DNA from 3 places in the Microbacterium sp. I2 genome. Region 1 is predicted to be linked to each of the others. Evidence: predicted binding sites of a transcription regulator. Region 1 holds the regulator's gene; each other region holds the start of a gene.
What was found. The regulator HspR, encoded in region 1, represses chaperone genes until heat shock. The targets are predictions, from matches to a motif close to AAGTTGAGTCNNNNNGACTCAACTT.
Positions count from the first base shown of each region.

Region 2: ACLKM7_RS04390 (Hsp20/alpha crystallin family protein) is a predicted target of HspR. The motif match lies at 1,018-1,042, and genes of this name have one in related genera.
Region 3: ACLKM7_RS00855 (ATP-dependent Clp protease ATP-binding subunit) is a predicted target of HspR. The motif match lies at 824-848, and genes of this name have one in related genera.

Region 1 is NZ_JBLWIH010000007.1:89,573-91,833, reverse strand. It holds gene ACLKM7_RS05505 (DnaJ C-terminal domain-containing protein) at 1-966, shown strand, start outside; gene ACLKM7_RS05500 (heat shock protein transcriptional repressor HspR) at 1,032-1,508, shown strand; gene ACLKM7_RS05495 (DUF7507 domain-containing protein) at 1,726-2,261, shown strand, end outside.
Region 2 is NZ_JBLWIH010000003.1:44,265-46,525, forward strand. It holds gene ACLKM7_RS04385 (thymidine kinase) at 1-497, shown strand, start outside; gene ACLKM7_RS04390 (Hsp20/alpha crystallin family protein) at 529-996, opposite strand; gene ACLKM7_RS04395 (DUF559 domain-containing protein) at 1,412-2,261, shown strand, end outside.
Region 3 is NZ_JBLWIH010000001.1:184,355-186,615, forward strand. It holds gene ACLKM7_RS00855 (ATP-dependent Clp protease ATP-binding subunit) at 1-811, opposite strand, end outside; gene ACLKM7_RS00860 (VOC family protein) at 993-1,364, shown strand; gene ACLKM7_RS00865 (DUF3817 domain-containing protein) at 1,374-1,838, opposite strand; gene ACLKM7_RS00870 (class I SAM-dependent methyltransferase) at 1,913-2,261, shown strand, end outside.

The DNA.
Region 1 (2,261 bases):
TACTCGGTGCTCGGCGTCTCGAAGGACGTCTCCGACGCCGACCTGAAGAAGACGTACCGCAAGCTCGCCCGTAAGTACCACCCCGATTCGAATCCGGGTGACGCTGCGGCCGAGGCCAAGTTCAAGGAGATCAGCGAGGCGTACTCGGTGCTCTCCGACGCGGAGCAGCGCAAGGAGTACGACCAGATCCGGGCGATGGGCTCGGGGGCGCGCTTCACGGCCGGGGGCGCCGGTGGCGCCGGCGGCTTCGAAGACGTCTTCAGCATGTTCAACCAGGGCCGCGGCGCGCGCTACCAGTCAGCCGAGGACTTCGACGACATCTTCGCGATGTTCAACCAGCAGCAGGGCGGCGCCGGCTTCGGATCGGGCCGGTTCGGTCAGCCGACGGGCGGGTTCCGCGGCTACGGCGGTCCCACCCGCGGCGCGGACGTCACGGCGCGCACCACGATCGACTTCATCACTGCCACCAAGGGCGAGACGATCACACTGCAGGGCGAGGACGGCAAGCCGTTCAAAGTCAAGATCCCTGCGGGCGTCTCGGACGGGCAGAAGATCCGTCTGCGCGGCCGCGGCCGCCCCTCGCCGGACGGTGGCGAGAACGGAGACGTCGTCGTGCAGGTCGCAGTGCGCCCCCACCCGGTCTTCACGCGTGAGGGGCTCAACCTGCGGGTCGTGGTCCCGGTGACCTTCACCGAGGCCGCGCTGGGCGCCACCATCGAGGTGCCGACCCTCGGCGGCGACCCCGTGAAGCTGCGGGTGGCGCCGGGGACGCCGTCAGGGCGCGTGCTGCGTGTCAAGGGCCGTGGCGTGCAGACCCAGAAGGGCACCGGAGATCTGCTGGCCGAGGTGCAGGTCGCGGTGCCGTCGCACCTCGACGAGGCTGCACGGGAGGCGCTCCAGCGCTTCCACGACCTGGAGCCCAAGGAGAATCCGCGTGCCGACCTCATGAGTAAGGCGAGGGGCTGACACGCCCGCTCGTTGAGCGAGCGAAGCGAGACGAGACGCGATAGACCGGAGGCGAGGTGGTGACCATGGGCGAGCAGCACGAGATCGACGACGAGACCCCGATCTTCGCGATCGCGGTCGCCGCCGAGCTCTCGGGCATGCACCCGCAGACCCTCCGGCAGTACGACAGGCTGGGCCTCGTCGTCCCCGCGCGCACGCAGGGCGGCTCTCGCCGCTACTCGCTGCGCCATGTCGCGCAGCTGCGCGAGGTGGCTCGGATGTCGGCCGACGGCATCGGCCTCCCCGCCATCGCCCGCATCCTCGAGCTCGAGGACCGCGTGCGCGAACTCCATGGGCGGGTGCACGACCTCGAGGAGCGCGTGCGCGCTGAGCTCGAGAAGCGCCCGGGGGCGCGCGTCTTCGCGGCGGGATCGACCGGGGCGGTCGTGACCTTGCGTCACGGGACTCGTGTGCGCCGTGCCACGGAGCTCGTGGTGTGGCGTCCGCGGCACCCCCTCCCTGCGGCCCCTGAGGCCGAAGCGGACGACGACGACACCGCGTGACCGGGCCCAGCGCCGCCATGGGGTGAAGGACCGGGTGAAATTCGTGAGAAGGTTCTCAGAATCCCGGTAGGAACGATTCAAGAGTGCGCCGTCATCTCGGCGTCGCACTCGTGACGTTCCCAGGGGGGAAATCTTGAGTCGTCTCTTCGTGCCCAGAATCTCGGCCGGTTCCACATCCAAGCGACGGTCTGCAGGACGCCGCATCTCATCCGTCTCGGTGGTCACGACGACCGTCGCAGCGCTCATGATGGCTCTCCTGCCCGCAACGGCCGCTCAGGCGGCGACGGTCTACGAGCTCGCCGCACGGTGGGTGGACGGAACTCCGGCGTCGGTCAAGAGCGGCGACGTCGTGACCGGGCTGTGGCATCTGAATCTGAACGATGACGCGGCCGCACCCGTGAACGACCCCGTCGACAATGTCACCGCCACGCTCGTGGCGCAGAACGGCCGCTTCGCCTCCATTCCGAACATGTGCGCGACCACGGGCGTGGATCCCGTGTCGACCATCTCGCCGGACGGCCGCACCCTGGTCTGCAACCTCGGCACCCAGACCGAGGGCACCGCGGTCGCCATTCAGGCGCCGATCACCGTGGACGGCCCGACCGGGTCGCAGGTATCGGCGGCCGGCACGATCGGCGATCAGGCGGCGGCACTGGATCCGATCGAGATCACGAACGAGTTCTCGATGGACATCCGCTGGGGAACCGGCGCGGCCTATGTCGCCAGCGGGGCGAACTATTTCGAGACGAGCTA
Region 2 (2,261 bases), on a different contig from region 1:
TCAGCCACGCGCTGGACGACCGGCGCGGCGAGGGTCAGGTCAGCTCGCACTCCGGGCTCGCCGCGCCCTCGCGGTCCGTGCCGGACGTCGATGCGCTCGTCGCAGGCGTGGGCGGCCGCGGGCTCGACGTCGTCGCGATCGACGAGGCGCAGTTCTTCGGCGGCGACCTCGTCGACGCGGTCAACACACTCGTCGCCGATGACGTGACGGTGATGGTCGCCGGCCTGTGCGTCACGTTCGACGGACGCCCGTTCGAACCGCTGCCGTCGCTGATGGCCATCGCGGACGACGTGCTCAAGCTCACGGCCGTGTGCGCGGTCTGCGGCGCGGACGCCGCGTTCCACCAGCGTCTGGCGCCGGGTGAGCTCGGAGATCCGCGCATTCCGACCCCCGCGCAGGTGGGCGGCATCGAGTCGTACCAGGCGCGCTGCCGACGTCACTTCACCGGAGCTGAGAAGCCCGCAGACGACAGAACGGATGCCTCATCCCGGGGATGAGGCATCCGTTCCTGTGTTGTGACGCCTTCGCCTACTGCTCGATCGGCTGCGGCTCGTCCTGGTTCGGCTGGTTGCTCTCCTGTGCCTGGAGCACGGGCGCCGAACCCTCGGAATTGACCTCGATCTTGCGCGGCTTCGCCTTCTCGCTGACCGGGATCGTGACGCTCAGCACGCCGTTGTTGTAGTTCGCCGAGATGCGGTCGGTGTCGATGCCCTGGCCGAGGTTGAGCTGTCGCAGGAAGCTCGCGGCCTCGCGCTCACGCGTGATCCACTTGACATCCTCGCCGCTGGTGAGCGTGCGCTCGGCGCGGATCGTCAGCAGCTGGCCGTCGACGTCGATGTCGACCGAGCCCGGGTCGATGCCGGGAAGGTCGGCGGTCAGCACGTAGTGGTCTCCGTCGCGGTAGAGGTCCATCGGCATGCGGCGCGGGCCGCGGCGCGTGTCGAAGAGGCTCGATGCGAGGCGGTCGAGGTCGCGGAACGGGTCGTACGTGGCCATGGTTTCTCCTCTCTGGTCTGTAAGTTGAGCCACCTCGGCTCAACTACGACCAGATTAGCACTCTAGGGTCGCGAGTGCTAAGTGCGTGACGTTCGCTCAGAACGAACATGAGCCCCGTCGGTCGCTGCCGCTTCGGGTGGCACAACACGCGGAATCCCCGCGCCCACCCCGCGTGTCGCGCCACCTGAACTCGAGGCGAGTCGTCGGGCACCTCGCACCCAAAGCCAACCCGCCGCCGAAGTGCCACAACACGCGGAATCCGCGCACCCACCCCGCGTGTCGCGCCACCTGAACTCGAGGCGAGTCGTCGGGCACCCGACCGGCGGCTCCTCCACAGGCGACCTTCTCGGGCGGAGAACTCACAATCCCGGAGCCGAGCGCGGCGGATGGACTCAGCGCACGGCATCGTCGCAACATGTCTGCGCGCCCCTCACCGCTGCCCGGAGGCCTTGGCAATGCCTTCTCCGTTGCCGACGCCCGTGCGCGGGGTGTGTCATCCGGTCGACTGCAGGCGAGCGACTTGGACGCGCCGTTTCACGGCGTGCGCCAGACGTTGGAGGTTCCCAAGGCCGACCTGTCCGTCCACGACGCCGCCCGGCGATCGGAGCAGCGAAGAATTCAGGCGTACGCCACCGCGATGCGACCGCACGCGTTCCTCGCGGGACGTACCGCCGCCGTCCATCTCGGCCTTTCGATCGACCCAGACACCCGCCTGGAGATCGGCGTGCTCGCACCAGCACGAGCTCCCCGGGCGCGAGGCGTCCGTGGCGTCAAGGTCGCGCCGCACCTCGCGAACATCCGAGTGCACGCCGGGGTGCGCACGACGGACGCAGCATCGACGTGGGCCATGCTGGGCTCGGAACTCAGCGTGCGCGAACTCGTCGCACTCGGTGACCAGATCGTCCGTATACCTCGTGACCGGCGCGGAGGGCTCGTGCCGCGCGACCGCCTCGCCACGATCGACGAGCTGACGACGAGCGTTTCGGCCGGGAGGCGTCGCGGCATCGGACGCCTCGCCGATGCCCTGCCGCTCATCCGGGTGGGCAGTTCCTCGCCGCTCGAGACGGACTTCCGCCTGGATGCCGAGGCCGCGGGCCTGCCGAGGCCCGAGCTCGACGTCGAGATCCGTGATCGCCGCGGCGTTCTCCTGGGAATCACCGAGTTCGTGTTCCGGAAGTATCGGACGGTCGTGGAAATCGAGGGAGATCAGCATCGCACGGACCGCAAGCAGTGGAACCGAGACATCGAGAAGTACGCCGCGTACG
Region 3 (2,261 bases), on a different contig from region 1:
GCTCGGGAACGATGCCGTCGACGATCGCCTGGGCCAGACCTTCCACGATGGCGGTCTTGCCGACGCCGGCCTCTCCGACCAGCACCGGGTTGTTCTTGGTGCGGCGGCTGAGGATCTCGATCGTCTGCTCGATCTCGTCGGCGCGGCCGATGACCGGGTCGAGGTCACCCGCCGCCGCGCGTGCGGTGAGGTCGGTGCCGTACGTGTCGAGCATGGGTGTTCCGGATGCCGCGGCATCCGGTCCCGCATCGGTGGACGCGTCGCCGCTCGGGGCGACCGTCTCGCGCACGCTCTGGGTGAGCGCCTCGGCCGTGACGCCGGCGCGAGCCAGCACCTGACCCGCGGGGGTGTCCTGGGCCAGCACGAGGGCGAAGAACAGGTGCTCCGGGTCGACGTAGGTCGACCCCGAAGAGCGGGCAACCTGGAAGGCGTGGAACAGCGCGCGCTGCACGGACGGGGTGACGACCGCGCCATCGACGTCTGCCGCCGCAGAGGCGGACGGCAGCCGTTCCTCCGCCGCGCGCACGATGGCGCGTGCGTCGGCCCCGATGCGCTCGATCGCGTCGGAGGCGGGCGGTTCGGATGCCAGCACGCGCAGCACGTGCAGAGCGTCGAGCTCACGCTGACCGCGCTCGAGCGCGTAACGACCCGCGCGCTGCAGCAGGTCCTGCGTGCGCGCACCGAGGAAGCGACTCAGATCGATCGACCGCTCGGCGCGGGCTTGTTCGCCCGCGAGGTAGCGCGCGAGGAACTCGTCGAAGGCGCGCGAGCTGTCGTCGGCACCGTTCGAAGGGGTGAAGTCTTCGGGCATTCGATTCTCCTGAACTTGAGTGGAGGAGTGTCAAGTTTACGAACTTGAGCACAGCCGTATCAAGTTCAACGGCAAGAGTTGCTCGCTATTCCCGCCCTCGTTCGCGGACAGCGGACGTCCGGGGTGCGGCGTAACGTGAGCGACGAGGGCCGCCGGGGCCCCGCGGACAGGAGGCAGTGCCATGGATTGGAAGATCGAGCTCATCTTCGTGCCGGTGAGCGACGTCGATCGTTCGAAGGAGTTCTACGAGCGCATCGGATTCCACGCCGATCACGATCAGACCCCGTACGAGGGCCTGCGATTCGTGCAGATGACTCCGCCCGGATCGGCCTGCTCCATCGCCTTCGGCACCAACCTCGGCAGCACCCTCGCACCGGGACAGCAGAACACGATCCAGGTCGTCGTACCCGATGCCGATGAGGCACTCGCGCACCTGCGCGGACTCGGCGTGGAGGCTCAGGGTGTGGATGAGCAGGCATGGGGCCGCTTCGTCACGTTCGACGACCCGGACGGCAACACCTGGACGCTGCAGCAGCTGCCGCCGCGCGACTGAGCGATCGCCTCAGTCCCAGCCGCCGGGCGGGCCAACGATCAGAAGGATGACGAACACCGCGATGACGGCGGCCGCGAGCAGGATCGCGAGCGTCCACGGGCGGCGCAGGAACCACCGCATGAGCCGGTCGTGCCACGCGGCGTCGCGGGGATCACCGGTGGGCTCGAGGCGCCACGGCCCCTCGAGCCTGCCGGAACGGTGGAGCCACAGCTCGGTCGGGATGGTAGCGTACGGCACCACCGCGCTCGCGATCGCGATCACCGCCGGACCGGCACCCCACCGCTGATTCTTCGCGACCAGCACGGCGGTCGCGCCGTACGCGAGGAAGACGAAACCGTGGATGCCGCCACCGATCGTGACCGCGATCGAAAGGTCCGCACTCGCCCGCAGGATGAGCCCGAGGATCAGCAGGGTCCATGAGATCGCCTCCGCGATCGCCAGTGTGCGGAACAGATTCAGGGGCGCGCGGAACACAGGTCTCCTCGGGTCGGGTCTTCCAGCCTACGGTCGTCCCGCAGGCCGCCACGGCAGACGGCTACCGTTGAGCGGTGACCTTCTCGCTGGACGCGCTGCGCCGCTGGCCCGACATCGAGGCCCCTGATCTGGTGGCCGCCGATGCCGCCGATCGGCTGCTCCTGGACGAATCGGCGTCCGCCCGGGCAGCTGCGGATGACGGCGCGCTCGTGGTGATCGGCGACGGCTACGGCGCGCTCACTCTCGGCGCGGCGGATGCCGGTGCCCACAACATCCGCACCCATCAGGATCCCCTGACGGGCGAGCGCGCACTCGTCGCCAACGCCGAGCGCTTCGGGCTCGCCGGGGATTACACGTCCCTGCCGCTGGATGCTGACCTCGTGCAGTGCGCCCAGGTCGTACTGCTGCGGCTGCCCAGGTCGC